Streptosporangium sp. NBC_01755: one gene and its partner. Each later gene encodes a partner of the first gene's protein in a complex. Links are inferred from orthologs where the notes say so. Each region holds a gene or a part of one and is shown on either strand. Other genes may lie near its edges.

Region 1 (15,210 bases):
GCGGCACCGAACACGCCGGCGAAGTCCTGGGTCTCGGTCAGGCCGGAGTTGTGGCTGTAGTTGAAGAGGCCGACGCCGATGCCGATGACGTAGGACAGCAGGCGCAGGCCGTACGCACTGAACCCCTTGATCATCTTGTCGTGGGCGAGGTAGCCGACGTTCACCGCCACCGACTCGACCACGACGGCCAGCGGCACAGCCTGCCACCACTCCCAGCTCAGGCCGTACATCAGGGCGAGGATCTGGCCGAGGACGGCGGCGGCGTTGACGCCGATGTTCGCAGAGGCCAGGACGACGGCGAGGCTGACGCGGCTACGGAAGTGGCGCCGCCTGGTCTTGCGCTTCTCGGTCTCCTGCTCGGCCAGGCGGCCTTGCTCGGCGGTGAGCTGGGAGCGGACCTTGAGCTTTTCCTGCTCGGCTTCAAGGTGCTCCAGTTCCCGCTGGTCGCGGGCGCGCTGCGCTTCGATGCTGGCGCGGGCGGCCAGCTGCTCGGCGGCGGCCTTGTCCGCAGCGCGCTCAGCGCGGCTCCGCAGCAGGCGCCGGGGCATCACGCGCCCCTGCTCTGCTTGGCGAGTTCGGCGTCGTAGGCGCGTCTCATGCTGGGTGCCTCACCGTCGGGCCATCTGGCAGGCACCTGCTGGAGGGTGCGGCTGTGCAGGAGGGGGAGGCTGTCCAGGTCCGGACTGGTGGGCGCAGAGGGGGCGGTCGTGCCGCTAACGTGCTTCATTGGTTCGGGCTCCAGTGAGGTTGGGGCGTCGTGCCAGGTAGAAGCCCCGCCCGGTTGCCGCCGGGTGGGGTCTTCTGCGTTCAGGGGGTGAGCGGGTTGGTGGGGTCGTCGATTAGGGTTGGCATGTCGGGGTCTGCCAGCCAGTTCAGGCACTCCTGCAGGAGCTCGTCGGCTGTCTTACTGAGTGGTCGCGGGGGGACCTCGCCGGGGCGGGTGGTGCTCCACTCGCCGTCCTGCCCCGCCCGGTAGACGACGACGGCGTCCGGGTCGTGCTCGAACAGCAGCTGGACTCTGCGCAGCCGACGGGCGAGGCTTTCGGCGTGGGCCTCGGCGATCGGGCTCGTCTCCACCCGCGGCTGGCCGCGACTGGGTGTCCACTGCACGCCGTACTCGATGGCATCGGTGGGTGCTGTGCTGGCGGGGTCGGTCACGGTTCTCCTCGGATGGGCGGGGTCGTGTGGGTGGCCTCGCACCCCTCCGTGCGAGGCCACCGCCCTCCGAGAGCAGGCGCGCTGCCCTTGGAGGGGTTGTGCACCGGCCGCCACCACCCTTTGACAGGGGCGGCCGGGAGATCATGAGGGCGGAGTGTGCGGGCCGTAGGCAGTACCCATGAACACGTTCTTCTGGCACTGACCCGGGCCAAGAGCGCCTTCCCGGGTGCCCCAGAAGTGGCCGACGTACAGGGACCACATCCGCTCCAGAGGCAGCCCGCACTTCTGGCAGGTGAACCCGGGAGGACGGGAGGGCGGCTCGGGAGGGGGTGCTGTCACGGCGGCCAGGCTTCCCGCCAGGTGGCCAAGATGGAGGAGACGATGGCGGCGCGGATCTGCGGGGAGTCGGGGTGGCCGGTACGCCAGTCCCGAGGTTTGGGGCACTGCTCCGATGCGGATTCGGCGGGTGCGCTGCTCATACTGGCGCGACCTGCCGGACGTGCAGCTCAGCCCACGCTTTGTGTCCATTTCGGGTGCCGCCGGAGCCGTAGCGGTCAGCGAGGGCCGACACCAGCCGATGCGCCCCTGGATCTGCGAGCGCGCCGGGCACGGGCGTATTGGCGTCGTGGATCTCGAAACGGACGTGGCTGAGGTCGACGGCCGTGATGAAGCTGATGTTGCCGTCGAGGGGGGTACGGGTGAGTGCGTCCGCGAAGAGGGCCCGAACGACCTGCTCGGCGTCGTCGACACGATCAGGCTGGCATTGCTTAACGACAGTACGGGCGTGTTGCACGGCTGCGTCGATGCTGCCAGGTAGCGCGGGGTAGTCCTGAGTGAAGGTCGGCATGGGTCACCACCAAGGGAGAGCAATCCGGCTATCCGGCTCGCTATTCGTATAGCCAGCTTGCAAGCCGGATATCCGGCTGTCAAGCTGGGTGGGTGGATCAGCCCCGTTATCTTCGACTCGCCGCGCTCATTCGGCGACAAATCGTCACCGGCGAACTTGCCGCAGGGACCCGCCTACCCGCGCGCCAAGACCTGGCCGCCGAGCACGGCGTCGCCGAGGGCGTGGTACGCGAGGCGATCCGCCAACTCGCCCAGGAGGGACACGTCGTGTCCCGGCCAGGCGCAGGCGTATTCGTCCGCGAACGGCCAACCGCCCGACGGATCGTCCGCTCCTGGTACCGCGAACGCCGGGCAGGGTCTCCGTTCGCCGCCGCGCTACTGGAGCAGGGGAGCCGTGGTGGCTGGATGTACGAATCGGCCACCATCCAGGCGCCGCCAGAGGTGCGAACGCGCCTCGCCCTCGATGAACCCTCCGGCGACGCCTCCGATGTCATGCACACCCGGTACGTATTCACCGGCGACGATCAGCCGTGGATGCTGTCGGACTCCTATGAGCCGCTATCCCTCACCAAAGGCACGATCGCCGCATTCCCTGAAGATGGCCCACTGGCCGGGCGGGGAGTCACTCACCGCATGGCCGAGATCGGCGTCCTCGTCGACGACTGGGTGGAGGACGTCACGGCGAGGCCGGCCGCGCCCGGCGAGGCGAAGGCGCTGGGGATAGCGCCGGGATCCATTGTGCTGACGGTCGCGCGGACCTATCTCGCCGATGGTCGACCGGTCGAGGTTGCCGACATCGTGATCCCGGCGGAGACGTCAGTGCTCGGCTACTCCGGCCCGGTAGGTGATCGGGTGGAGGAGTGGGCTGACATCTCTGCGAGGTGAGTTTTAGCGGGCCAGGGCTCATCGCCGATATCGGCGGTGGGCCCTTTTGCGTGTTCGGATCAGATGGTCGTTATGACTCTGGTACTGACAAGCGTTCAAGCGCTTATAGTCACGTACGTAGGTGCTGACCTGCGCCTATACCCTCAAGATCGTGATTGATCATGGCTCCTACACACCGGTCTTCAGACAGCTCGCGGACATCCTGCGCGACCGGGTGGCTGAGCTTGGTCCCGGGGCGAAGTTGCCATCCGAGACGGACCTGATGCAGGAGTTCGGGCTCGCTCGGATCACGGTCCGTGCGGCGATGAAGGAGCTCCGAGCCGAGGGGCTGATCTCCACCACACGCCGCCGAGGGTCCTACGTTCGCGACGAGGAGCGGGTGCCCATGGACATCACAGGGCCGGCTGACGTAAGCGCGCGAATGCCAACGCCAGAAGAGCGGGCGAAATTCAATATGCCGGAAGGAGTGCCACTGCTCATCGTGGAACACGAGGGCGGTGAGACGGAGCTCCTGCCCGCGGATCGGATCATCTTGAAGATCCTTGGCCGGGACTGATCCTCTCCAGAGACAGGCCCTCCCGGCGGCTTGAACGCCGGGAGGGCCGCCTCGGCTCGGCCCTGCAAATCCCTGCTGCAGCACCGCGCCTCCGGGGGCCGACTGGTGATCCTTCCCCCGCATGGGGAGGCCAGGCCAGAGATGCGGCTGCCCGTATCTCAAGATAATGCGAGTCCTACGTACGTCTTGCAATGACATTCCTGCCGCGTGGGGCTTTTCCCCTGATTTTCATAGGAAAGGCCGCCCCGCCGGCTCCCTGCGAGGGCGGGACGGCCCCGTCTTGATGACGCGCTTCGGTACGTCTTTGGTTTACACGCTGGGCGGATGTCTGTGGGTACTGTTTGCGGGCGTTTCTGTTCAAGGTGGTGACGAGTCCCGACGTTCAACAGATGATCACAACTCTGATCAACCGAGCGCTGACCGTGGCGGGATGATCCTCCGGGTGGCGGTGCCCCTCTCGCGCCGGACCAGGGGGTCGGTGACCGCGGAGACAGCCGCGGTGCTGCCCGCCCTCCTGGTCGTGCTGGGAGCCGGGCTTTGGGCGGTGGCAGCGGTCGAGGCGCAGCTGGAGTGTGTGGACGCGGCCCGGGCCGGGGCTCGGGCCGCGTCACGCGGCGAGTCGCTTGAGCGGGTCCGAGGCAGCGCTCTGTCCGCGGCTCCCGCGGGCGCGACTGTCACGGTGACCCGGAGTGCGGAGGTGGCACGGGTGGAGGTGTCGGTGAACGTCAGGCCTCGCTGGGGCGCCTCGCTCCCGGGCGTCACCGTTCACGCGAGTGCCGCCTCCGTCACCGAGCCAGGGCTGGAGTTGGTAGGCCCGTGACTCCTTCGCTCCCCGGGGAGGGGGGCTTCTCGTCAAGCCGCTTTTGCGGCTTCGCGGGGGACAAGCCCTGCCCGCAGGACATGGATGACGGTGGGGCCGAGCGGGGGTCGGCCACCATCTGGACGGTCGGGCTCATGGCGTTGCTCTTCGCGGTCGCGGCGGCGGTCATGGTCGCGGGCACGGCTCGGGTCGCGCGTCACCGAGCGCAGAGTGCCGCCGACCTGAGCGCGCTCACCGCCGCTCGGCTGGCCTTCGCGGACCCGGACCGGAGCTGCGCGAGGGCCTCCCTGCTCGCCGCGGACAACGGGGTCAGGGTCACCCGCTGTTCTGTGGGAAATGACGGCATCGCGGAGATCGAGGTGACCATGGACGTTTCACTCCTCTTGAAAGGAGAGGTGGCGATCAACGCCAGGGCACGTGCCGGCCCTGTCCACATCGCTGATTCAGGCCGGTGACGGAAGGGATGGACGCACACCGGGAATCCGATGGGAGCCGACCGGAAAGCGGTGAAAGTACAGCTCCGGTCCGCTGCCGGTGTGTTCCACGGCCCTCACAGCTGCGGCTCGTCGGAGGAGAGCAGGACGGCCAGCAGGCGGAGGGCTCCGGCCTTGTCGAGAGGTTCGTTGCCGTTGCCGCACTTGGGGGACTGGATGCACGAGGGGCAGCCGCGCTGGCACTCGCACGAGGCGATGGCCTCGCGGGTGGCCGTGAGCCAGTCACGCGCGCGGGCGTGACCGCGCTCGGCGAAGCCGGCACCGCCCTCGTGACCGTCGTAGACGAAGACGGTGAGCAGCCCGGTGTCGGGGTGGAGTTCGGTGGAGACGCCGCCGATGTCCCAGCGGTCGCAGGTCGCGAAGAGCGGCAGCAGGCCGATGGAGGCGTGCTCGGCCGCGTGCGCGGCGCCGCCGAGGTCCAGGCCGTCCTCGATCAGGGGGATGATCGCCGAGGTGGGCAGCGTCCACCAGACGGCGCGGGTCCTCAGTGTGCGCGGGGGCAGGTCCAGGGGTTCTTCTCCCATGAGCGCACCGCCCTGGGTTCCGCGCTTGAGATAGGCCACGACCTGGCTGGTCACCTCCACCGAGCCGAAGTGGAGCTCTCCGGGACCGAGAGGATGCGAGCTGAAGGACTCGATGACCGAGATATCGGTGACATCCCTGGCGAAGGTCGTGTAGTCGGGTGTTCCGGCCTCGACCAGCGCGACCCCCGCCTCCAGGTCGAGTTCGGCCACCAGGAACGTCTCTCCCTGGTGCACGTAGACGGCGCCGGTGTGCACGGCGGAGTGAGCAGAGGGCTCGTCCACGGTGCCGAGCAGCCGTCCGGTGGACATCTCGACGACCTGGACCGGTGCGGCGCCCGCCCCCCGGATGTCGGCGAGGTCGGTGGCGCGTCCCCTGCTGGTCCAGAACCAGCCCGCGGCGCGCTCCCTGAGCAGCCCGTCACCGACCAGATCCGCGAGCACCTCCTTGCTGGCCGGGCCGAAGATGTCGATGTCGTCGTGGGTCAGCGGGATCTCGGCGGCCGCCGCGCACAGGTGAGGGCCCAGCACGTACGGGTTGCCGGGATCGAGCACGATCGTCTCCACGGGCCTGCCGAACAGGGCTTCGGGATGGTGGACGAGATAGGTGTCCAGGGGGTCGTCCCTGGCGATCAGCACCGCCAGCGCGTCCTGCCCGTCCCGTCCGGCCCGCCCTGCCTGCTGCCAGAGTGACGCGCGGGTTCCCGGCCACCCCGCGATGAGCACGGCGTCCAGCCCGGAGACGTCGACGCCGAGTTCCAGGGCGTTGGTCGTCGCCAGGCCGAGCAGCTCACCTGAGCGCAGTGCCTTTTCCAGTTCTCTGCGATCCTCGGCCAGGTATCCCGCCCGGTAGGCCGCCACCTTGTCGGGCAGGTCCGCGGGCGCGCTCCCGTCGGCCACCAGGTCGCCGAGCCTGGCCCGTGTGGTGAGGGCCACGGACTCGGCGGCCCGCCGGGAGCGGACGAAGGCCAGGGTCCGCACGTCGGAGACGACGAGGTCGGCCAGGAGGTCAGCGCTCTCGGCGGTCGCGGGGCGGCGGACGGGTGCCCCGCCCTCGCCCCGCAGGTCGGTCAGGGGCGGTTCCCACAGTGCGAAGGTGGTCGAGCCTCGGGGAGAGGCGTCCGTGGTCACCTCGGCCATCTGGAGGCCCGTCAGGCGCCTCGCGAAGGTCCCGGGCTCGCTGGCCGTCGCCGAGGAGAGCAGGAAGGTCGGTCGCGAGCCGTAGCGCGCGCAGATCCGGCGCAGGCGGCGCAGGATCTGGGCGACGTGGGAGCCGAACACGCCCCGATAGCCGTGGCACTCGTCCACGACGACCATCCGGAGCCGCCGCCAGAAGGCCGACCACTGGGCGTGACGGGGCAGCAGGCCGCGATGGAGCATGTCCGGGTTGGTGAGGACGTAGTTGGCATGCCTGCGTACCCAGGTCCTCTCCTCGAAGGAGGTGTCGCCGTCGTAGGTGGCGGCACGGAGTTCGGGCGGGTCGAGTTCGCGCAGCGCGCGGAGCTGGTCGGCGGCCAGAGCCTTGCTGGGGGACAGGTAGAGGATCGTGCCGCCGTCAAGCGTCGCGGAAAGCGCCGGGACCAGGTAGGAGAGGGATTTGCCCGAGGCGGTCCCGGTGGAGATGATCACGTTTTGGCCACGGTGGGCCAGCTCGGCGGCCTCGGCCTGATGGGGCCACAGGCCGGAAACGCCGTGGTTCGCCCAGCGCGTAACCAATCGCTGGTCAACCCAGTCCGGCCATCGGGTCTCACCGGCCTGACGTGCGGGAACGTGCTCAACGTGGGTGACACGTTCGCGACGTGAGGGAACATCGAGCAGGCGATTGAGGGCGGTACCCGCTCGGAGGGACGAGGATGAGGGCGGGGTCACTGGTTTCAGTCTCACATCTGTGGGCAGAGTCGCCGGGAATCGTGATTTCGTATAGACACTGAGCGTACGCATGGTTGAATGCCGCGCGTCGGGGCTTGTCGTCCGGGGGTCATCCGGTCCCAGGAGGGCATGCTCGAATCGGTACTTTCGCAGGCAAGGCGCTGGAGGATCTGTGGATCTGAAGTTGGACCACCATTCCGAGGACCGTCTCACCATCGTTGAGGTCGAGGGTGAGATTGATGTCTACACCGCGCCCAGATTGCGTGAGCTCTTGATCGACCTGGTCAACAAGGGGAATTTCCACCTGCTCGTCAACATGGAGAAGGTCGACTTCCTTGACTCCACGGGCCTTGGTGTCCTGGTCGGCGGGCTCAAGCGAGTTAGGGCGCATGATGGCTCACTGGAGCTTGTCTGCACTCAGGAGCGCATCCTGAAGATTTTCCGGATCACCGGGCTGACGAAGGTCTTCGGTATCTACGCCTCGGTCGACGAGGCCAAGGAAGCTCACGGTCGAGACAAGTAGTCGTGGCTACCGTTGAACTGACGTTCAGTGCTCTCCCCGCGCATGTGCGGACGGCACGTCTGGTCGCCACGGCGATCGCCAGGCGCACCGGTGTGCAGGAGTCGTTGCTGGATGAGGTAAGGCTCGCTGTCGGTGAGGCGTGCTCTCGGGCCGTGGAGGCACACCGCCTCCACTGTCCGGGAGAGCCGATCCGTATCGAGCTACGTGATGACCTGGGGCGCTTCGAGGTGACCGTCACCGACTCCGCCCCCAGTGATGAGCTGGAGCACGATCGCGGCCTCCTGGGGCTCGACGATCCGTTCGAGCAACTTCCCGATGACCTGATGTCCGGCTTCGGCATCGCGGTCATCGCGGGGTTGGCCGACGACGTTCAGGTCTACCCGAGCCAGAAGGGCATGTGCATCCGCATGAGCTGGCCGGCGGCGACGAACGGTCTGTCTCCGGCCTGACAGAAGACTTTGACAGCCGGGCGTGTCCACGTGGACACGCCCGGCTGTTCGTCATGGGGCACCCGGTTTCGGATGGAACATAATCGCGATACACCTCAGCTGAAATCGAGTGGAAACAGGGGCTGGTGGGGTAGGTGTGACAGGCGAAATGCCGTTATAAGCAGGCCGGTCGGTAAAAGGTGCTGGACTCGGCGTCAATTGTCCGTGGGCAGAGGCTTCATATCCGCGTCCTTGCTGCGTAGACTCCCGGAACCGGCCAAGGTTTATCCTTCGGAGCGGCCCGCACGCGAGCCGCCCTCCGTGGGGGTCTGCAACTGGAAGCGGCACTGCCAACCATCCCGGATGTGCGCCGCCTCGCTCGTCTAACACCCATAGCAGCGCACTCCGGGCAGGACGTGTTCCCGTCTTGCCAAGGAGAGTCGGATGTCTGTGCTCCATCTCGCCGCTGTCGAAGAGCCAGCGGTATCCCTGAGTGGCTACCACTTCAACATCGTGATCGTGGTCGCCGTCGTGGCCCTGCTCGCACTCGCCGTCGCCGGCACACTGGTGCGGGAGGTGCTGGCCGCCGGCCAAGGCACCGAACGTATGCAGAACATCGCGCGAGCCGTCCAGGAAGGGGCTTCCGCGTACCTTACGCGGCAGTTCCGGACGCTCGCGCTGTTCGTCGTCCTGATCCCGTTCCTGCTGTACCTCCTCCCGGCGGAGACGACCGGCGTGAGGATCGGCAGATCGGCTTTCTTCGTTGTCGGCGCGTTGTTCTCCGCGCTGACCGGATTCATCGGCATGTGGCTGGCGGTCCGCGGCAACGTCCGCGTCGCCGCCGCCGCCCGCGAGTCGGGTGAAAAGGTCGCGATGCGGATCGCCTTCCGCACCGGCGGCGTGGCCGGAATGATCACCGTTGGCCTGGGCCTTCTCGGCGCGGCCGTGGTGGTGATCACCTACGGGGGCAACGCCCCGGCCGTGCTGGAGGGCTTCGGCTTCGGTGCCGCGCTGCTCGCGATGTTCATGCGAGTCGGCGGCGGCATCTTCACCAAGGCCGCCGACGTCGGCGCCGACCTGGTCGGCAAGGTCGAGCAGGGCATTCCCGAGGACGACCCGCGCAACGCCGCCACCATCGCCGACAACGTGGGCGACAACGTGGGCGACTGCGCGGGCATGGCCGCCGACCTGTTCGAGTCCTACGCGGTCATGCTCGTCGCCAGCCTGATCCTGGGCAAGGTGGCCTTCGGCGTCGAGGGACTGGTGTTCCCGCTGATCGTGCCGATGATCGGTGTGATCACGGCGATCATCGGTATCTTCGTCACCGCACCGCGCGCCGGCGACCGCAACGCGATGGCCGCGATCAACCGGGGTTTCTTCATCTCGGCGGCCATCTCGGCCGTCCTCGTCGCCGTCGCGGCCTACCTCTACCTGCCGGAGAGCTTCTCCGGACTGTCCGGTGTGAGCCCGGAGATCGCCGCGATCACCTCGGACCCGCGCCTGATCGCGATCGGGGCGGTGCTCATCGGCCTGGTGCTGGCAAGCGCCATCCAGATCCTCACCGGCTACTTCACCGAGACGAACCGCCGTCCGGTGCGGGACATCGGAGAGAGCTCCCGCACCGGTCCCGCCACGGTCATCCTGTCCGGCATCAGCGTCGGCCTGGAGTCGGCCGTCTACTCCGCGCTGATCATCGGAGCCGCCGTCTACGGGGCGTTCCTGCTGGGCTTCGGCAACGTCACCGTCGCGCTGTTCGCCGTGGCGCTGGCGGGTACGGGCCTGCTGACCACGGTCGGCGTGATCGTGTCGATGGACACCTTCGGCCCTGTCTCCGACAACGCCCAGGGCATCGCCGAGATGTCCGGCGACGTCGAGGGCGAGGGCGCCCAGGTCCTCACCTCGCTGGACGCCGTCGGAAACACCACCAAGGCCATTACCAAGGGCATCGCGATCGCCACGGCCGTGCTCGCCGCGACCGCGCTGTTCGGCGCGTTCCGTACGGCGGTCGAGGGCGAGCTGGTCAAGGCGAGCGCGTCCGCCAAGGAGGCGCTGGGCTCCTTCAGCACGTTCAGCCTGAGCGTCGACTCCCCGAACGTGCTGGTCGGCCTGATCATCGGCGCCGCGGTGGTGTTCATGTTCTCCGGCCTTGCGATCATGGCGGTCGGCCGCGCGGCCGGCCGGGTGGTCTTCGAGGTGCGCGAGCAGTTCCGCACCAAGCCGGGGATCATGGCCGGTACGGAGCTGCCCGACTACGGCAGGGTGGTGGACATCTGCACCCGCGACTCGCTGCGGGAGCTGGCCACGCCAGGTCTGCTGGCGGTGCTGACCCCGATCGCCGTCGGTTTCGCCCTCGGCTACGCGCCGCTCGGCGCGTTCCTGGCCGGTGCCATCGCGTGCGGCACGCTCATGGCGGTGTTCCTGGCCAACTCCGGCGGTGCCTGGGACAACGCCAAGAAGCTGGTCGAGGACGGTCACCACGGCGGCAAGGGCTCTCCGGCCCACGAGGCCACCATCATCGGTGACACCGTCGGTGACCCGTTCAAGGACACCGCCGGACCGGCGATCAACCCGCTCCTCAAGGTGATGAACCTGGTGGCTCTGCTGGTGGCCCCGGCCGTGGTGGCCTACGCCGACAACCCGGTGCTGCGCATCGGCATCACGGTGGTCGCGGTCGGCATCGTCGTCGCCGCGGTCGTCATCTCCAAGCGTCGTTCGGCGGGCATCGCCCCGACGGAGGAGAACAACACCGACCGCGAGCCGGAGCAGGTCTCCAGCTGAGCAAGGTTTGACGAAGGGGTGCACGGGCCGCGTGCACCCCTTTCGCATGTGCGGGCCCTCCTGGTGGGAAACTGGCCGGTATGGAACAGCAGCCCTCCGGAGGCAGAACACTCGTCCTCATCCTGCTGGCGATGGCCGCGGTGTTCGCGGTGATCGTGGGCCTCGCCATGTGGGCTTCGAGATGACGGCGCGCACGCTCGTCGTCCTGCGCCACGCCAAGGCGGTCAGCGCCGCCGGTCTCGCCGATCGCGAGCGTCCCCTAAGCAAGGACGGCGAGCACGACGCTCACAAGGTGGCTAAGGCCCTCGCCGGCCTGGATCTCCGCCCCGACCTGGTGGTCTGCTCGCCGTCGGTGCGGACCCGGCAGACCGCCGGCCTGGCCCTTCCCGATGCGGACGTCCTTTTCGAACCGGCCATCTACGAGGCCTACCCCGACGAGTTGCTGACGCTGATTCGACGGAGTGATCCGCAGGTGCGCACGCTGGTCCTGGTCGGGCACAACCCCGGCGTCCAGGAGCTGGTCAGGGAGCTCACCAAAGGTGACGACGACACCGGGTTCTCGCCCGGGGCGTTCGCCGTCATCGAGGTGGACGGCGAGTGGGCGGAGCTCGACGCCGGCCGGGTGGTCGCCCGGTGGAGCCCGAAGGGGCACTGAGGCCCGGCCCGGTCGAGGAACACCGGCCACGCAGAGCCACGCAAGCCGACGCAGAGCCACGCAAGCCGACGCAGAGCCACGCAAGCCAGCAAACCGCTGCAGAGCCGCGCAAGCCGCTGCAAAGTCACGCAGAGCCGCGCAGGCTACACAGGTCGCGCAGGCCATGCGGAGCCGCACAGGCAGTACCGAGGTGCGACGAAGGCACGGGTGAAGGCCCCGGGGAGCCTGACAGCGCACTCGGGGGCACGGGGCGCACAGGGCACTCGGGGGCGCTCGGGGGTGCTCGGGGGTGCTCGGGGGTGCTCGGGGGTGCTCGGGGGTGCCCGGGGCACTCGGGGAGGCGTGCCAGGTGTCCGTCTCCTGGGATTGGGGGTGGCATGCGGAGGATCGCCGACGCGCTGCGCGCCGACTTTCGGCCCTCCGGGCGTCCTAACTGGGGGTACGGCCTGCTGTGCATGCTGGTCGTCTCCCTCCCGTTGCTGCTCGGCGTCCTCCTCGGTCACCTCCAGGAGGGCGCCTCGGCGGCTCTGGGCGGCTATCTGACGCTCTTCGGTGATGCCCCCGGACAGCCGTACGGTGACCGGGTCAGAAGGTTGCTGGTCACCACGGCCACCGTCACGCTCGGCGCCGGACTCGGCGCGCTCATCCATCCCCACCCGTGGCCGATCGCCGCCGTGGTGGTCGGCCTGGTCGCGGCGGCGGCCATTTACTGGCGGGCGCTGGGCATACCCGCGATTCTCTCCGTGACCCTGACCTACTTCGCGTCTTCCACAACGGGCGTTCTGTTCCACATGGGGGCCTCGGCCTGCGGTGGCCTGCTGGCCGTGCTGCTGGTCATGGTGATCTGGCCGTTACGCCGCCTCCAGCCGCTTCGCAAGGCGGTGGAGGAGGCCGGTACGGCGCTCGCCGACCTCCTGGCCGCCGGAGGGCGGGCACCGCTCGCGGACGAGAGCTGGGAGTCGTTGCGCCGCCGGGCCGACACCGCGCTGAAGGACCTGGACAGGGCGCTCTCCCGCTACCGGGTCTCCCAGGAGGAGGACGGGTCGTCGGAGCGGCTCCCGGCCACGCTGACTCGCATCTTCCAGCAGACGATCGCGCTGCGCGTGCTGCGCGCGGCGGCCATGGAGGCGGGGATCGGGACGGAGTGGACCCGGGAACTGGACGAGGCGGTCGGGATGCTGGCCCGCGCGCTGCGAGAGGCGGTACTGCTCGGCGGCTCGGCCGGGATGCCGGGGGCGCTGGCCGCCGTCGGGCGGTTCGCCGACAGGGTGGAGGAGATCCGAAGGGGCGCCCGCGCGGGTGAGGTGCCGCTGCCCGGGGCCGCGCTGCTGGGGCAGGTGAGCCGGTGCGTGGACCGGATCGCGATGGCGGTGCGCTCGGTGGAGCGGCAGGCGGCCGAGGGTGTCGAGGTGGGGCCGCGCCTGCCGAGGTTCGTACGGTCCGGAAAACCGGTGATCACGGCCGGTTACCACCCGGTCCGGGTGGGCCTGGCGGTGACCGTGGCCATGGTGCTGATGCTGGTGATCCACGAGCACTATGCCAAGTGGTTCGTGGTGACCGTGGCCGTCAGTCTTCGCCCGACCTATCGCGACACGGTGGATCGGGTGCTGCTGCGGGTGCTGGGTACGGCCGTGGGCGCGGTGGCCGGGGCGGCGGTGCTGGCGGTCGCTCCGGGTCATCTGTATCTGACGTTGTTCATCTCTGTCTGCGCGGCGCTGGGCTTCGCGCTGCGCGGGTACAGCTATGGGTACTGGATGATCCTCGCCACACCGCTCTCGCTGATGCTGGCCGACTTCGCCCTTTCGCTCGACTGGGGTGCGGCCGCGGCCAGGGTGGTGCTCACGATCATGGGTGGCGTGCTGGCGCTGCTCTTCGCCCGGCTGCTGTGGCCCAGGGGGCACCGGGCCAGGCTGACCGCCCAGATCGCGGAGATGCTCGATCGGCACGCCGCGCTGGTGCGGTCACTGATCGACCAGGACCCCGAGGAGGTGAACGCCCGGATCTCCTCGGCGTCCGATGCCGCCGGGCGGCTCGCCGACTCACTCGACAGGCTGGACAAGGAACCGGGCGGCGGTGCGCCGCGACGCCTGCGGGATTCGGTGACGGCGGCCGGGCGGCTGCGGGACAACGCGCTCGCGCTGTTCGCGATACCGCCACCCGGGAACGAGCCCGGGCCCGCGATGACGGTCCTCGACCTGGTCGCCGACCGGTTGGAGAGGGCCGCGGAGGAGGTCAGGACAGAACGGCCGGGAACGCCGCCCGACGATCTGGACAGGGCTCTCGACGAGGTCGGCGCGTACGTGGACGAGTTGGCCGCCCGCCGCCTGGACGAGCTGGCCGAGGGGGTGGGCGACAGGATGACGGGCCTGCGGCGCGGCATCAGGCACGCCGCCGCCGCGCGGCCCGCCCTGCGGGGTCTCAGCGCCGAAGCCGTACGGTTGGCCTCCCTCACCGCCCCGAGGACCCGGTAGCCGCGATCGTCCGCGGAGCGAAGGCGGCCGGGGCGGGTGTGTTCAGCGGGCGGTGATGACGCCGTCCTCGGCGTCGGCGTCCTCCACCTCGGCACGGGGGATGCCGAGCAGGTAGAGGATCGAGTCGAGGTAGGGCACGTTGACCGCGGTGTCCGCGGCGCGGCGGACCACGGGCTTGGCGTTGAACGCGATGCCGAGGCCGGCCGCCGCGATCATGTCCAGGTCGTTGGCGCCGTCGCCGATGGCGACGGTCTGGCTGATCGGGATCCCCGCCTCGCGGGCGAAGCGCTCCAGCGCCCGCGCCTTGCCGGGCCGGTCGACGATCTCCCCGACGACCCGCCCGGTGAGCACGCCGTCGACGACCTCCAGGGTGTTGGCCGCGGAGTAGTCGATCCCGAGGTCGTCCACGAGGGCATCGGTGAGCTGCGTGAAACCGCCACTGACGATCGCGAACCGGTAGTCGAGCCGCTTGAGGGTCCGTACCAGCGTGCGGGCGCCCGGGGTCAGCACGAGTTCCTCGCGCACCTTCTCGAAGACCTCCTCGGAGAGGCCCTCCAGCAGTGCGACCCGGCGACGCAGTGACTCGGCGAAGTCGAGCTCGCCGCGCATCGCCTCCTCGGTGACCCTGGCGACCTCGTCCAGGCAGCCGGCGTGCGCCGCCAGCAGTTCGATCACCTCGGCCTGGATGAGCGTCGAGTCGACGTCCATCACGATCAGCCGCTTGGCCCTGCGGTGCAGGCCGGTCCGCTGCACCGCCACGTCCACCTGCTGGGCGTGCGCCTCGATGGCCAGCTCGGCCCGCAGGGTGTCGGGGTCGGCACCGGAGAGGGAGAGCTCGATGCAGGTCACCGGGTAGCTGGACAGGCGCTCGATCCGGTCGATGTTGGCACCGGCCGCGGCGATGCGCCCCGCGATGCCCGCCATGGCGGCGGGCTGCAGCGGTGCGCCGAGCACGGTGACGTTGAGCCGTCCCCTGCGCCGCTTCTCTTTCGGGTCGGAGCCGGTGGACATCTCCACGTGCAGACCGAGGTCCTCGGCGGTCCGTTCGACGGCGGTCCAGAGGGCACCGAGGGTGCCGCCGGTGCCGGTCGGTGGATCGCCCGCGTAGGAGACAAGGACGCCGAGGGTGAGCCGACCGCGGATGACGACCTGCTCCACGTCGGCGACGACGACGGGGAATCCGGCCAGGACCGAGAAGAGGCGTGA
Region 2 (15,256 bases), 3.2 Mb from region 1 along the record:
ACCTTCGCCGCCGGGCTGGCCGAGGTGCTGCTGCCCTACATCGAGGGGTTCGAGAAAAGCACCGAGACGGTCGAGCGCAAGGGCGGCGAGCCGTACGAGCGGTGCCTGGACGCGCCGCAGATCCTGGTGCCGAACCGGTCCGCCGCCTCGTTCACCGGGCTGCTCGGCCGCTCCACCCGGTTCCGCAGGGCCGAGGGTCCCTACCCGGTGCACCCTTCGGTGCCGCTGCTCGGCCGGTGGCTGACCTACTTCGCCGACCGGTCCCAGCAGCCGGGCTCCTCGGTGCTGCTCACAGTGACCGAGGCGTTGAGCCTGCACTGGGCGACCGGGCAGAGCAGCCTGGAGGACGCCAACCTGGCGGCGCTGCTGGGGTGGATCGACCCGCCGCCGGGGATGTCCGGGCGCCGGGCGGCCGAGGAGGCCGAGGACCCGCTGCTCTGGCCTCCCGCGGGCCCCACCACCGACCCGGGCTTCGACAACGAGGTGCTCGCTCCCGCGATCCGCGCCTACGAGGAGGCACCGACCGACCGCGCCGTCGACCGGGTCAGCCAGGCGCTGCGCACCCAGCTCGACCCCACCTGGCGGCTGATGTGGCGGGCCGTCGAACTGCTGCGGTCGTTGCCGGAGGGCTCGCGGGTGAAGGACCGCTGGGAGATCGACCGCGGGTCCTTCACCCGGTTCGTCGAGCGGATCGCCGAGGGGAGCCCGCCGCAGGCGCGCAGGGACGGCGCGGTGAGCGCCGCCGCGAGGCTGGCGGGACTGGAGCGGGCGCGGGCGAGCTACGACGTGCAGCGGGCCCACGACGACCCGTTGCTCATGGCCGAGTACCGGCTGACCGGTGAGGCCTTCGCCGGGACGGTGACCGCCGCGGACCCCGAGCACAGCGAGGGCGAGGGCCGCTCGCGCAAGCTCCGACCCCTGATCACGGTAAGGACCGGCGACCCGGTACGGCTCACGCCCGGCACCGTCGTCGGCAGCCCCGACCGGCGTGGCCACGCGGCCGAGATCGTCGAGATCGTCGACGGGGAGATCACCCTTAAGGTCACCAAGGGGATGGGGCGGGGCAGGACACCGGCTCCCGGTTCGGTGCCCGAGCCTGGCGAGCGGGTCTCGTACACCTCACTGACGGACGAGTTCCAGTCTTCGGCGGCGCTGCCCGACCCCGAGCAGACGCCGTGGACCCACGGCGGACCGCCGGAGGAGTACGAGCCCGGTGACGACGACGCACAGGAGGAATGGCTTTGAGCGTTCACCGGACCCCGCACGACCGGCCGCCGTCTCTCCCGGCCGTGCGTGCTCCCCGTTCGGCGGCGGCACCGGAGGACCAGGCTGCCGAAGCCGGGGCGGCGGGCCGTGGCGCTTGGATGACGGGCCGCGACACGGACGTGGCAGGCCGTGGCGGAGGCGTGGCATGACGCCGCAGCAGGAGGCGGCGGCCGTGGTGGACGCCGTTCTGGCCGATCTGCCCCGCCATCGCGGCGTGGTCGTGGACTCGCCGCCCGGCGCGGGCAAGTCCACCCTGGTGGTCAAGGCCGCGGGGCACATCGCCGAGACAGGCGAGCCGCTGATGATCGTCGCGCAGACCAACGAGCAGGTGGACGACCTGGTGGAACGGCTCGCGGCCGAGCACCCCGATCTGGGGGTCGGCCGGCTGTCGGCGAGCGGCTACATCACGCCCGGCCGCATCCTCGCCCTGCCCAACGTCTCGGTCGCGGGCAAGCTGCCCGACCTGGGGGACCCGGCCGTGGTGATCGCCACCGCCGACAAGTGGGCCTGGATCGGCGACCGCACCTGGCCCTGGGCCATCGTCGACGAGGCCTACCAGATGCGTTCGGACAAGCTGCTGCGCATCGCCTCGCTGTTCGAGCGGTCGTTGTTCGTGGGCGACCCCGGCCAGCTCGACCCGTTCTCGATCGTGGACGGAGACCGCTGGGCGGGCCTGTCGTGGGACCCGGTGCAGAGCGCGGTCTCGGTGCTGCTGCGGCACAACCCCGACCTGCCGGTGCACCGGCTGCCGGTCTCCTGGCGGCTGCCCGCCTCGGCCGCGCCCGTGGTCTCCGAGGCGTTCTATCCCTTCACCGGATTCCGCGCGGGGACGGGCCCCGCCGACCGGTCGCTGGAGTTCACGGTGAACGGCATGCGCACCCCTTTCGACCTGGCGCTGGAGGAGGCGGCCGCGTCAGGCTGGGCCCTGTACGAGCTGCCCAGCCGCCACACGGTGCGCACCGACGCGGAAGCCGTACTGGCGACCGCGGGCCTGGCGACGCGGTTGCTCCAGCGGAGTCCGGTCGCGCACTCCGAGCGCGGCGGCCACCCCGTCACGGCCGGCCGGATCGCCATCGGCGCCGCACACCGCGACCAGGTGGCCGCGATCAGGGCCGCCGGGGTACCGCCGGAGATCACGGTGGATACCGCCAACCGCCTGCAGGGCCGGGAGTACGACGTGACGATCGTGCTCCATCCCCTCTCCGGGCGCCGCGACGCCACCGCGTTCCACCTGGAGTCGGGGCGGCTGTGCGTGCTCGCCTCCCGGCACCGCCACGCCTGCGTCGTGGTGGCCAGGGCGGGCATTCCCGAACTGCTGGACGCCCACCCGTCGGCCGAACCGGTCCAGCTCGGCGTGCCGGTGAAGTTCCCCGACGGCTGGGAGGCCAACCAGGCGGTCCTGGCCCACCTCTCCAAGCACCGGGTGACTCCTGACGACTGACCTCCCACCGGTGATCGCCTTCCGGCGCTGCTCCGGCGCCGCTGAGAGCGCCTTCCCCGCTCGATGGCACCGTGCGGTGCGGGACCGTGCGGTGCCGTATCGCACGGCTCAGATCGTGCGCCGCCAGACGTCGATGGCCAGCACCTGGCGCATGCCCACCGAGAGGTAGAGGTCGAGGGCGGGCGTGCTGTTGTTGGCGTCGACGTGCAGGTAGGTGCCGACCCGCCCGCGCCGGGCGTCGTCGGCGAACGCCCGGCGCAGCATGAACCGGCCCAGGCCGCGGCCCCTGAAGGCGGGGAGCACCGCCAGCCGGCGCACATAGCCGCAGTTCTCGTCGCCGAGGAAGGCGTTGGTCCCCAGCAGCATCGCCACGGGCTCGCCGTCGAGGCGGGCTACCACCAGTTGCGACCAGTCGGTGTTGACCGAGGAGCTCAGCTCGTCGTACCACTCGTCATAGTCCTTCGGGGCGAACCCGAAGTGGTCGGCGAAGCCGGCCTGCTCCACGGCGTGGCCCTGGCGGCGCACCTCCTCGGCGAGCCCGTCGTGCAGGGTCATCCCGGCCGGCAGGTCAGGACTGCCGACCGGCCCGGTGTGGTCGGCGCGGAGCCGGATGAAGCTGGTGGCGGCGCTGAAACCACGGGCGGCGGCGACGGCGCGCTTGCCGCTGTCCTCGCGGTAGAGGCCGATGTCCACCACGGCCCGGTCGTGGCCCAGCTCGGCGGCGATCTGCCTGGCCCGCTCGGTCACGGTGTCCCAGAGCGGGCCGGTCAGCTCCGGCGCGCCGGGGTGCACGACGACGTCGACGTCGACGTTGTCGCTGGCGCCCTTGCGGCAGGCCCAGGCCCAGGCCACCAGGCGCCCGCTCTCGTCGTGGACGAGCCAGCCGTCGGACTCCACGTCGAAGGCGGAGTCGTTCAGCTGGTCGGCGACATCGTCGAGGGTCATGTCGGCCTTGCCGATCACCTGGGTGTCGCAGAGCGAGATCAGCTCGTGGATCTCGTGGGCGTCGGCGGCGGAAGGCCGCCGGGTGAGGTACCCGGCGGCGGGGATGGTCGTCTTCATGCCCCTCATCGTGACGGGGGCGGGTTGGGAATCGCTGGGTCGGAGCTTGGGACCGGTTGCCGGCATCCTCCCCACGTCTGAAGGCGGGGGTCCGCGCCCAGGATCTCTGATCAGTCGAGCACCGGGACCTGAGCCTCGGCCTCCTCGGTGCTCTCGGGGCCGCCGCGCAGCGGGATCTCCTTGATGAAGGCCGCCAGCAGCGGGACCAGGACGGCGAAAAGGATCGCCCACCAGAAGACACCGGAGATGGAGTCGGCCAGCGACTCCAGGAAGCCGATCCGCACTCCCTCGGGCAGCTCGTGCAGGGCTGCCGGGTTGAACTGGGCGCCGCCGGAGGCGAGCTGCTCGCCCGCGGCGCCCAGCTTGCTCTCCAGGTTGGTGCTGAGGTGGTTGTTGAAGATCGCGCCGAACAGCGAGACGCCGAACGAGCCGCCGATGGAGCGGAAGAAGGTCGAGGCGCTGCTGGCGACGCCGAGGTCCTTCTGCTCGACGCTGTTCTGGGCGATCAGCATGGTGGTCTGCATCAGGAAGCCCATGCCGATGCCGAGCACCGCGATGAACAGGCCGGTCTGCCAGGCGGGCGTGTGGACGTCCATCAGGGAGAGCAGCCACATGGCGATCGCCATGACCGCGCCGCCGAGGACCGGGTAGATCTTGTACTTGCCCGTCCGGGTGATGGCGCGGCCGACGAAGAGTGAGATCGCCATGGAGGTGCCCATCATCGGGAGCAGCAGCAGGCCGGAGTTGGTGGCCGTGGCCCCCTGGACCGTCTGCTGGAACAGCGGCAGGAAGTTGATGGCGCCGAACATGGCGAAGCCGAGCAGGAAGCCCACGCCCGAGATCAGGCTGAAGTTGCGGTCGCGGAAGACGTTGAGCGGCATGATGGGCTCGGCGGCGCGGCGCTCCACCGGGATGAACAGCGCCAGCGTGACGGCGGCGAGGACCGCCAGGCCGAGGATCTGCGGCGAGTTCCACTCGTAGTCGTTGCCGCCCCAGGTGGTGATGAGGACCAGTGCGGTGATGCCGACGGAGAGCAGGGCGGCGCCGAGCCAGTCGATGCGGTGCTCGTTGCGGTATCTGGGCAGCTTCAGCTTGATCGCCAGCAGGGCCAGGGCGACGAACCCGATGGGCAGGTTCACGTAGAAGGCCCAGCGCCAGTCGAGGTGGTCGGTGATGAATCCGCCGACGAGCGGGCCGGCGATCATGGCCAGTGACATCACGGCGGCCATGATGCCCTGGTACTGGCCGCGCTCGCGGGGCGGGACGAGGTCGCCGATGATGGCCATGGCGTTGACCATCAGGCCGCCCGCGCCGAGGCCCTGGAACGCGCGGAACGCGATGAGCTGCGTCATCCCGTCGGACGGGCCGCCGAGCATCTCCGAGCCCGCCATGCCGCAGAGCACGGAGCCGATCATGAAGATGACGATGGAGGCGAGGAAGATGTTCTTCCTGCCGTACAGGTCACCGATCTTGCCCCAGATGGGGGTCGAGACGGTGGCACCGAGCACGTAGGCGGTCACCACCCAGGACAGGTGCGTCAGCCCGCCGAGCTCGCCGACGATGCGGGGCATGGCGGTGCCGACGATCATGTTGTCGAGCATGGCCAGCACCATCGCGAGCATCAGACCCGGTAGCACTACCATGACCTCACGGCGCCGCGCCGGTACGGCCGCGGTCTCCTTCACTTCGCCCCCTATGAAAAGATCTTACTTACCTGCCGACCGGCTAGTGTCGGATATGCTGGAAATGTAGGCCGCTTACTTGTCGGCCGTCAAGCTGATTTCTCGGTAAGGGAACCATGAGGGAACACGCCGATACCCGGACGCGCATTCAGGACGTCGCCCTGACTCTTTTCGTCGAGCAGGGCTACGAGGCCACCTCGCTCCGCGAGATAGCCGAGGCCCTCGGCGTGACCAAGGCGGCCCTCTACTACCACTTCAAGACCAAGGACGACATCGTCGCCAGCCTGGCCGAAGGCCGGGTGCGCGCGGTCGAGGAGCTGATCGCCTGGGCCTCGTCCCAGCCGCGCACCGACGAGACGAGACGCGAGCTGATCCGCCGCTACTCCGACGACCTGCACCGGGACCGGCACCACGAGATCATGCGGTTCTTCGAGCGCAACCAGACCTCGCTCAAGAACCATCCGACGATGGAGAAGACCCGCCACCGGATGCTGGACCTGCTCAACTTCCTCGTCGAGCCGGACGACCCCACCGCCACCCGGCTGAAAAACTCGATGGCCCTGTTCGCGCTGCACGCCGCGTGGTTCCTCCTCAGGGACGAGACGATCTCCGACGAGGAGCGCCGGGCCGCCGCCCTGGAGGTCGCGCTCGACCTCGTCCGGCGGTGAGCGTGCTCATCGACCCGCCCAACTGGCCGGGTCCGCACGGTCTGTTCTGGTCGCACCTGGTCAGCGACAGCTCGACCAGGGAGCTGCACGCCTTCGCGGAGCTGCTGGGCGTGCCGCCCCGGGCGTTCGACCGCGACCACTACGACGTTCCCGAGACCTTCTACGAGCGGGCCGTCGCGCTGGGCGCCGAGGCCGTCTCCTCACGCGAGCTCATCACCCGGCTCATCGGCTCCGGCCTCCGCCGCCGCAAGGTTCGTCCTGGAATCAGTAGCTCTCGCATAGATTCCCGAGCCCCGGGCATGACGCCCCCCTGAAGACATCACCGCATGTCACAAAGGGGATGACATGCTGAACGGCAAGACGATCGCCTTCCTCGTGGCCCCGGAGGACCTCGCGCCCGGCTGTTCTCTGCCGCCATGCCAGGTTTTCCCGTCCACGGAACTTCGCCGTGCCTTTCCGGTATCCAAAGTCACGATCACCCGCCCCCGGTTAGGACAGGACGTGCGGGGCAAGCCTTTAGGGATCGGCTGTGAAAGGAGGGCACCGTGGAGGCCACGATCGCGTTGCGTCTGCCGCGTGACGCTGCCAGCGTTCCCGTGATCAGGCAACTTCTCGACGCCTCGCTCCGCGCCCTTGGCGTGGTGCCCCAGATTCGCGAGGACATCCAGCTCATGCTCTCGGAGGCGTGTTCCAACGTCATCCAGCACGCCACCCCCAGCGACGACTACACGGTCAGCACCGAGCTGTCCGGGGACCGTTGTGTGATCAAGGTGGTGGACACGGGCGACGGCTTCGACTTCTCAGGCCCCGTCTCTCCCGCCCTCACCTCCGAACACGGCCGGGGCCTGCTGATCATGCGCGCCCTGGCAGACGACATCCGTTTCGTCGGCAGGAAGGAGCGGGGCTCGATCGTCTGCCTGGAGAAGGCCCTGCGCTTCGTCAAGGGTGCCCCGGGCCTGTCACTGCTCCTCAACGAGGAGCTTCAGCTCCAGCAGGGCGTCCCGGAGATAGTCGGTGACGGCCCAGACGTCGGGAACCATCTCCCGGCAGGCGATCACGCCGACGTCAAGTGAGCCGTCGTAGGAGAAGACCGTGATGTTGAGGCCGCCACTGGCGTCGGTCACCACCGAGACCGGGTGGTACGACAGCAGCCGGGCACCGCTCACGTAGAGAGGGAGCTGCGGGCCGGGCACGTTGGAGATCATCACGTTGATCGGACCCGCACTGTCGGCGAAGAGGTTGAAGGCAGCACGGGAGGCCAGGCCGGTCAGCGCGGAGGGCATTATGTCGCTGAGCTCCTGGATCCAGCTGACCGGGGCGAGCGACGAGCGATCCTTGATCAGCCGCATCGCGTCCCGTACCGCCAGCAGCCGTTCCAGCGGATCGGCGACCTGCGTCGCCAACGTGGTGATCATGATGGTGACCTGGTTGCCCACCCGCCGGTCACCGGGGACGCGGAGCGAGAACGGCACCCCCGCGACGAGAGGCTGCTCGGGCAGCGCGTCGTGCTTGAGCAGCCACTGGCGCAGCGCCCCGGCGCACAGGGCCATCACCACGTCGTTCACCGTGACGCCGAGGGCGTTCTTGACCAGCTTGACGTCCTCCAGCGGCAGGGCGGCGTAGGCGAACCTGCGGTGCGCGCTGATCCGGCCGCTGAAGGGGGTACGCGGGACGGTCATCCTGGGCATGGCGGGCACCTCCGCGGTACCTGACAGGCGGTTGGCCAGCTGCCGGGTGACCCGCGAGACCAGCCCGGCCCCGGGCACCTGGGAGATCAGGGGGATCTCGTCCAGGTGCGGGACGGCGTTGATCAGGAACCGTACCGTGTTGGCCGGGTTGACCACCGCCTTGGCGATCCCCCTGGCGACCATCTCCCGCGTGTCGATCCGCTCCTCGGGCTCGGCCGCGGGCGCCATCTCGACCTCGGCGGGCTCGGGGGAGGTGTCCAGCAGGCTGGCCAGCACGTCGGCGCCGGTGACGCCGTCGACCGCGGCGTGGTGGACCTTCGTGTAGAGGGCCGTACGGTCTCCGGCCAGACCGTGGATCAGATACATCTCCCAGAGCGGCCGCCGCCGGTCGAGGCAGCGGGCGTGCAGCCTGGCCACCTGCTCACCCAGCTGCTCGTCGCTGCCCGGGGCCGGCAGCGCGATCTCGCGCACGTGGTAGTCGAGGTCGATCCTGGAGTCCTCGGTCCAGTACGGATGGTCCAGGCCGAAGGGGACCGAGACGAGCCTCATCCGGAAGGGTGCGGCCAGGTGGAGCCGCCGGGCCAGCAGCGAGACCAGGTCGCTCCGCGACAGCCTGCCCGACAGGATCGCGAGCCCCCCTATGTTCGCGACGTTCGTCGAGGTCTCGAAATTCAGGAACTGCGTGTCCACCGCACTGAGCTGCCGCATCGTCTACCTCCGGGAAGTCGTTCTTCCATCCTGCTCCCGTGAGGTCACCAGAGCCAGCGCCGCGAGGGCGACGAGGACGGCCACGGACACGATGACCAACGACAGCGGGATGAGCATGAGCACGATGACGAGGGTCATGATCTCGCTGATCAACTGGGACATCGCAGAGCTGTGCCCGGATTGTCCAGCCGTTACACCGTATTCCACCGACCGAGCTTCAGCGCGAGATGGAGTTCTAACCTGTGGGTTCCGTTCTTGAGGTTGCGGCCGGCCAGCTGCTCGATTCTGGTGAGACGGTAATAGAGGCTGGTTCGGTGCAGGTGGAGCAGCCGGGCGGTCTCCTGTGCGTCTCCCCCGCTGTCCAGGTAGGTCTCCAGGGTGACGACGAGCGCCGGATGCTCTCGCAGAGCGTCGAGCGGACCGCCGACCGAGCCGGGAGCGCCTGGTGGACCGGCGACCGGCTCGGCGAGCAGCCGGTAGACACCCAGATCCGGCCAGTGTGCGACCGGCCGCAGCGCCGGTTCCGCCGCCGCCGCCCTGGCCGCGGTGAGCGCCTCCTCGTGTGCCCGTACGGCTGACTCCAGCCCTGGGTGCAGCGCGCTGACCCCGGCGCCGGCGCGGGTCCGCGCGGCCAGCCGCTCCCCCAGCGCCGTCACGTCCTCGCCACGGTTGAGCAGTAGCACGGCGTGCCGGTCCAGGATCGTGAAGGCCGGCGACCGGCGCGTCTTGGCCAGCTCCGCGCCGACCGCCTCACGCAGGGAAGCCGGGTCGCCCCGCAACGCCAGGACACGCAACGGCCCCTCCCCGAGCACGCCGGCCGCACGCCGCACACCGATCTCACCGGTGAGCAGCTGGCTCAGGGTGTGGGAGCTGCCGCCGTCGTCGAGCAGGGCCGCGATCGCGGCGGCGTCGCGCACGGCCCTGTCCTGCTCCTGCGGGTTCAGCGGGCCCGGGCCCTCGATGATCCACAGGTAGCCGACACGGCGGTCCTGGTGGAGCAGTGGCACGCAGAGCCGGGCCGCCATGCCCAGCGCGGGATTCTCCGGAACCCTGACCGGCTCTCGGGTCGAGGCCGCCCCGTGCGCCTCCTGCCAGGCCCCCACCGCCACGGGAACCGACCGTGACAGAATGGCGTGGGCTCTGACCTGGTCGACCTCCCCGTGGTGAGCGCTGTGCGCGACGACCCGACCCTCCAGATCGTCGACGGACATGCCCCTGCCCACGGTCGCGGCCAGCGCCTCCAGCAGATCCTGAACATCATCCGCGATCACGCGCTAATCCTACAGATGTAGGAAGTATCTCCACTGGCGGAACGATGACTCCCTCCGGCACGGGCCGTAGCGTCACAGTATTCGTTTCGGAGGGGTCCACCTCGTGAGAGCCGCCTGACAACCCTGTGAAAGGAATCTTGTGCAGGAGCGCAGCCGCGTCGCCCCGTGGGCGCCGCCCCAGGCACAGCCGCGCCTGGCCGAACTCGAAGCCGAGGTGTCGGGGCTGGACCTGGAGGCGGTGACCAGACTGGTCGACGCGGTGCTGGCCGAGCACCGCGGCCGCCTCGACGAGGACGGCGTGGTCCTGTACGCGGGCACCAACACGATGAGCGAGCGTGCCAGGGCCGCCCACGAGATCTCCCTGGGCTGCCGTCCTTCGATGGGCTGGCCGGGGGACAAACACCAGACCGGCCTGGAGGAGCTGGACGTGCTGGAGGTGCTGGTCCCGCTCCAGATCGCGGCGCTGATGGGCGGTGAGTTCGCCGAGGTGCGGCTACAGAGCGCCACACTGGCCAACCTCGCCTGCTACAGCGCGTTCGCCGGCCCCGGCGACACGATCGCGGTGCTGCCGCGGACCGCCGGAGGCCACACCAGCCACCACGCCCACGGCGCCGCCGGGATCCGCGGCCTGCGGGTCGCCGACCTGCCCTACGACGCCGGACGGCTCGACGTCGACCACGCGGCCCTCCCGGCATTCCTGCGCGAGCATCGGCCCGCGCTGGTGGTCCTCGGAGCGAGCCTGATGCTGTTCCCCCACGACGTGGCGCGAGTGCGGGCGGCGTGCGACGAGGTCGATGCCCTGCTGCTCTACGACGCCTCGCACGTGGCGGGGCTGATCGCGGGCGGCCGGTTCCAGCGTCCGCTGGACGAGGGCGCGCATCTGATGACCATGTCCACCTACAAGTCCTTCGGCGGGCCACCGGGCGCGGCCGTCGTGACCCGCGACGAGGATCTCGCCCGGCAGGTGTCGGCGGCGGCCTATCCGGGCCTGACCGCCAACTACGACGCCTCCCGCCTGGCCCCGCTGGCCGTCGTCGCCGCGGAGCACGCCGCGGGAGGTAGCGCGTACGCCGACCGCTGCGTCGCCAACGCCGGGGCGCTGGCCGCCGCGCTGGACGGCGAGGGCTTCGCCGTGATCGCCGCCCATCGGGGCTGGACCGTCTCGCACCACGTGGCGGTGGACGCAGGCGCGTTCGGCGGCGGGGACGAGGCCGCCCGGCTGCTGGCCGAGGGGGGCGTCTATCTCAGCGGCGTCGGCCTGCCCGGCCGACCCGCCGAGGAGCCCAGGCGGGGCCTGCGGATCGGCACCCAGGAGGTGACCCGCCGCGGCTTCGGCCCGGACACCATGGGCGAGGTCGCGACCCTGATGCGCCGCCTGCTCATCGACGGCCATGCCCCCGCGAAGGTTCGCCAGGACGTGGTGGCCCTGCGCCGCGCCACCTCATGATCCCGGACCGGCCCGCTCGACCCCCGGGGGTACGCCCCCTGGCGGGCCGGTCCGCCAAATCTCCTTGAGCGAGCGGGGCGGACGGACCGGGAGAGCCATCGGACGGAGTACCGTCCTGTCATGTGCCGCAGCATCAAGACCCTCCGTGAGCCCTACGCCAGCGACGTGACCGACGACGACATACGAGCCGCCGCACTCCAGTACGTCCGCAAGGTGTCGGGCTTCCGCTCCCCCTCGACGCGCAACGCCGAAGCGTTCGAAAGGGCCGTGGACGCGGTGGCCGCCGCGACCCGGGCCCTGCTCGACGACCTTCCGCTGAAGCAGGTGTCCCAGGACTGACCGGAGACGCCCGCCCGCTCGCCGACGACACGGGACGCGCCATCGGCGAGACCTCGGCACCGGGGCGTCCGTACCGGTTGCCGATCTTCTCCGGCGCCGGTCAGTCGCGCACGTTCGAGGAGCGGAAGAGCCTGCTCGCGAACATGACCACCACGCCCACCAGGCCGATGATCAGAGCCCACTTGAGGAGCGTGAAGAGGAAGCCCAGAACCGAGCCCAGCAGAATGAAGGCGATCACCACGGCCGCCACGATCAGAAGAATTCGTCCCATGCCCTCAACGCTAGGCCTTGGCCGTGCCCGGTGGCAGGCCCGCGAGCCGATGTCAGGGACAAGCCGGGGTTCTCCGTTCCTCGTTTCTCAGGGTTCCTCGTTTCTCAGGGTTCCTCGGTAAGGGCCTCGAATTCTGCCGGGGCCGGATGTCAGGATCCTCTCGATCCATCCACCGAAGAGAACCGGGCCTCCCGTCAACGACCCCCTCCTGAAGGGCCTCGTGGGCGACGACTCCGAGGGTGACCTGCCGGAGGCGCCGGCGCTGGCCGAGCGCATCACCGGCGTGCGGCCGGACGGTTCGAGCGGAGTCGCGACCGCCCACTGCGTGTTCGAGCACTACTGATCCGGCGCGACTCCGAGTGCCGCGGGACCCCCGGCCTTGGACGGGGGTCCCGCGGTTTCGGGCCGGACCGGTGCCGGGGAGTCTCAGCCGAGGGCGGAGCGGCCGCCGACGAGGGGGAGGGTGACCGAGCCGGCGCGGGGGTCGACCGAGACGGCGGTGCCCGGAGGCAGGCGCAGGGTGAAGTCACGGTCGGTGGAGATGAGCACGACACCGATCCGGTGACCGGCCTTGACGACGTAGTCGCCGGGCTGAAGGTCGAAGCGGAAGTCGTAGAGGCGATCCTCGCGCAGCAGTTCGGTCCTGGCGGCGGAGACGCGGTTACGGACGTCGAGCCAGCCCCTCGTGATGATCTTGTAGGGGGCGGTCACCGGGACGTGCTCGGCCAGCCGGGCGCAGCCGGTGTCGCCGGGCACGCCCTGGCCGTAGCAGACCTGGGTGGCACCGTAGGCGACGTCGCCGTAGGCGCGAGCGTCGGTGCCGTAGTCGACGAGCAGCGCCGTCAGATACGGCGAGCGCCCGCCCTTGAAGGCGGCCCGCACCGAGACCTCCGGGGTGCCGGACAGGCGCGCGTCACGGGCCAGCGGACTCGACAGGTAGGCCAGGCGGTTGGGGTCGCTGGTCTCGATGTTCTCGACGAGTTGTTCGGCGCCGCGGGCGCTCTGGTCGACGAAGGACTCGACGGCGCGCGTGGCGGCGGAGTCGGCTGCGGATCCGGCGGCGGCGGCGCGGCCTCGGGGGCGGTCGGCGTCCAGGGTGCCGTTGCGGCCGTCCTGCCCGGCGGCCAGCCGGAGCCGCACGTCGCGGGTGCCCGGAAGCGGCCAGGAGGCGTGCCGCGCCCACTGCCCCGGCCCCGACTCCACGTCCGCCTGCGGCTCGTCCATGATGCCGTTACGCAGGCCGTACAGGTGGAAGTCGAACCAGCGGTGGAGCTGACGCAGCCACTCGGCGTTGCGCCCGGCGAAGGAGAACGGGTTGAAGTGCGCGCCCTGGTGGAGCCAGATCTTACGGGGCACGTTCCGCTGCGCGAGGGCGTCCCACCACTGGACGGCCTGCTTGGTCTTGACGTTCCAGTCGTTGAGGCCGTGCACCAGGAAGACCGCCGCGCGGACCTTGCGCACGTCGTTGAGGTAGTTACGCCGGTCCCAGAAGTCGGAGTAGTCACCGGTGACCCGGTCCTGGTCCTTCTCTATCCGGTCCATGAGCACGCCGCAGACCTGCTGGGCGTTCTGACGGGTCAGGACGTAGCGGGCGAGCACGTCGGCGTCCTCCCCCTGATAGCCCCCGGGTGCCAGCACTCCGCCGTTGGCCCGGTAGTAGTCGTACCAGGAGGAGATGGCCGCGATCGGCACGATCGCCTTGAGGCCCTTGACCCCGGTCGCGGCGACGGCATTGGGCAGTGTGCCGTTGTAGGAGACGCCGATCATGCCGACGTTCCCGGTGGACCAGCCGGCCCTGACCTCGTTGCCCGCCGCGTCGAACCCGCGGGCGCGGCCGTTGAGCCAGTCGATCGCCGCCTTGGGACCCGCGGTCTCGTTGTCCAGGCCGGTCGTGGGACAGCCGGTCGCCCGCCCCGAGCCGAGGTTCTCCACCAGTGCGATCGCATAGCCGCGCGGCACGAAGTAGTTGTCGTAGTAACCGCGGAAGGGCGGAGCGACCGCGCGGCTCGCGTCGAAGCCCTCTCCGAACATCTCGTCGCTCAGGTCGTTGAACTTGTTGCGCCGGTACTCCATGCCCGCGGGGTCGGAGCCGTCGAGGTCCACGACGTGGTTGGGCACGTCGTTGCCGCCCGCGTAGTAAGGGCTGGCCTCCATGATGACCGGAACCCTCAGCCCCGAGTCGGTCTCCTTGGGGCGCATGATGTCGACGGCGACCCGGTCGGGGAGCCCGTCGGCGTCACTGTCGACCCCGGCGACCTCGACGAACACGGTCTCGGTCAGCGCGTCGGCGCGCGAGTAGACCGGCTGGGTCTCGCCGTTCTCCATCAGGGTGGCTGCGGATCGGGTGGCCGCCGCGGGTGACGCGGCGACCGGTAGGACACCGGCCGGCAGGATGACCGCCAGCGCGACGATGATCGTCTTCCATCTGTTCATTGGCGGAAAACTCCCAGAGGGTCGCATAAAATCTGACAACTCCGGTCAATCTCCTGCGAAGCAATCTTGACCTGCAAGATCGAAGATATATCGAATAGGCGACTATCTCGTCTTAAGCACGAGTTCCGGTGTGTATTCGGGGATCGGTCGCCCCCCGGCTCCTCCCACCCGCTCCCCCGGCCGCTCGCGGGATGCCCGTACGCCCGTCGGACACGGCGGACGAGAAGGGCGGACTTCAACCGGAGCCATTCGGGAGGCGTGCGCTCCGCACCTGGTCGACGAGCGTCCGGGAAAACCAGTACCGGCGCCGGGGGCGGGCCTGGCAGGCTGCGCGGATGGAAGTACGGTACATCCCGGATCACTCGGTGCTGTCGGTGGTGGTCGGCTCGCGGGCGTACGGGCTGGAGAGCGAGGATTCCGACGTCGACCTGCGCGGCGTTCACCTGCTGCCGCTGGAGGAGGTGGTCGGCCTGCGGACCGGGGAACTGGAGGAGGCGCGGGACGTCTCCCGCCTTCCCGACACGCGCCGTCGGCGGACGCGGTACACAACCTCGTCGTCCGCGTCCGTCTCTCAACGAGAACCGCGAGGGCCTGACGGCCGCCGGAGCACCGGTATGTGAGCTCCGCGTTCAGAGTCTCGGAGAGGGAGCGAGCGGCACCTGTCGCGGCCGGCGGCCTGTCTCGCCGCCGTGCAGCAGCTCCCACCAGCTCTCCAGCAGGGGGACGTCGGCGGTGTCGACGCGCTCACCCGGGCGGGGGACGGCGAGGCGGACGTCGCGGGCCTTGGCCTCGCGCCAGAGGCGGTCGACCGGCTCGGCCCAGGGGTGCGTGGCCAGGGTGAAGGTCGCCCAGTGGACCGGGAGGAGCAGCCTGCCGCCCAGGTCGAGGTGGGCGTCGACCGCCTCCTCCGGGTTCATGTGGATGTCGGGCCAGGCGGCGTTGTAGGCGCCGATCGGCATGAGCGTGAGGTCGAACGGGCC

Evidence for each region.
Region 2: the proteins of OG884_RS19050 (region 1) and OG884_RS33105 are in contact, whole or in part, in a solved structure (PDB 6M36), measured with the Bacillus subtilis proteins. The link is inferred for Streptosporangium sp. NBC_01755 from one-to-one orthologs.

The regions. Positions count from the first base shown.
Region 1 is NZ_CP109131.1:3,969,655-3,984,864, forward strand. What follows is about bases 6,298-8,996. They hold OG884_RS19050 (STAS domain-containing protein), read left to right. Parts: upstream 6,298-7,321; coding sequence 7,322-7,672; downstream 7,673-8,996. Other genes in these bases: OG884_RS19045 (DEAD/DEAH box helicase), read right to left, coding at 6,298-7,098; OG884_RS19055 (ATP-binding protein), read left to right, coding at 7,675-8,121; OG884_RS19060 (sodium-translocating pyrophosphatase), read left to right, coding at 8,545-8,996. In the rest of the region: OG884_RS19000 (hypothetical protein), read right to left, coding at 1-548; OG884_RS19005 (hypothetical protein), read right to left, coding at 548-727; OG884_RS19010 (hypothetical protein), read right to left, coding at 808-1,158; OG884_RS19015 (hypothetical protein), read right to left, coding at 1,494-1,637; OG884_RS19020 (hypothetical protein), read right to left, coding at 1,634-2,005; OG884_RS19025 (GntR family transcriptional regulator), read left to right, coding at 2,098-2,889; OG884_RS19030 (winged helix-turn-helix domain-containing protein), read left to right, coding at 3,011-3,445; OG884_RS19035 (TadE family type IV pilus minor pilin), read left to right, coding at 3,876-4,265; OG884_RS19040 (Rv3654c family TadE-like protein), read left to right, coding at 4,346-4,720; more of OG884_RS19045, read right to left, coding at 4,816-6,297; more of OG884_RS19060, read left to right, coding at 8,997-10,878; OG884_RS19065 (SixA phosphatase family protein), read left to right, coding at 11,060-11,533; OG884_RS19070 (FUSC family protein), read left to right, coding at 11,911-14,004; phosphoserine phosphatase SerB, read right to left, coding at 14,047-15,210. UniProt on the Bacillus subtilis protein: Positive regulator of sigma-B activity. Non-phosphorylated RsbV binds to RsbW, preventing its association with sigma-B. When phosphorylated, releases RsbW, which is then free to complex with and inactivate sigma-B.
Region 2 is NZ_CP109131.1:7,159,441-7,174,696, reverse strand. The notes cover bases 5,684-8,428. They hold OG884_RS33105 (ATP-binding protein), read left to right. Parts: upstream 5,684-6,664; coding sequence 6,665-7,192; downstream 7,193-8,428. Other genes in these bases: OG884_RS33100 (WS/DGAT/MGAT family O-acyltransferase), read right to left, coding at 7,079-8,428; OG884_RS33110 (DUF4031 domain-containing protein), read left to right, coding at 6,116-6,433; OG884_RS33115 (TetR/AcrR family transcriptional regulator), read left to right, coding at 5,684-6,119. In the rest of the region: OG884_RS33135 (hypothetical protein), read left to right, coding at 1-1,245; OG884_RS33130 (AAA family ATPase), read left to right, coding at 1,412-2,707; OG884_RS33125 (GNAT family N-acetyltransferase), read right to left, coding at 2,816-3,769; OG884_RS33120 (MDR family MFS transporter), read right to left, coding at 3,880-5,454; more of OG884_RS33115, read left to right, coding at 5,568-5,683; more of OG884_RS33100, read right to left, coding at 8,429-8,515; OG884_RS33095 (hypothetical protein), read right to left, coding at 8,519-8,677; OG884_RS33090 (PucR family transcriptional regulator), read right to left, coding at 8,707-9,786; glyA (serine hydroxymethyltransferase), read left to right, coding at 9,926-11,233; OG884_RS33080 (DUF2277 domain-containing protein), read left to right, coding at 11,354-11,572; OG884_RS33075 (hypothetical protein), read right to left, coding at 11,673-11,843; OG884_RS33070 (hypothetical protein), read left to right, coding at 12,064-12,186; OG884_RS33065 (Xaa-Pro dipeptidyl-peptidase), read right to left, coding at 12,270-14,276; OG884_RS33060 (DNA polymerase beta superfamily protein), read left to right, coding at 14,612-14,896; OG884_RS33055 (MBL fold metallo-hydrolase), read right to left, coding at 14,906-15,256. UniProt on the Bacillus subtilis protein: Negative regulator of sigma-B activity. Phosphorylates and inactivates its specific antagonist protein, RsbV. Upon phosphorylation of RsbV, RsbW is released and binds to sigma-B, thereby blocking its ability to form an RNA polymerase holoenzyme (E-sigma-B).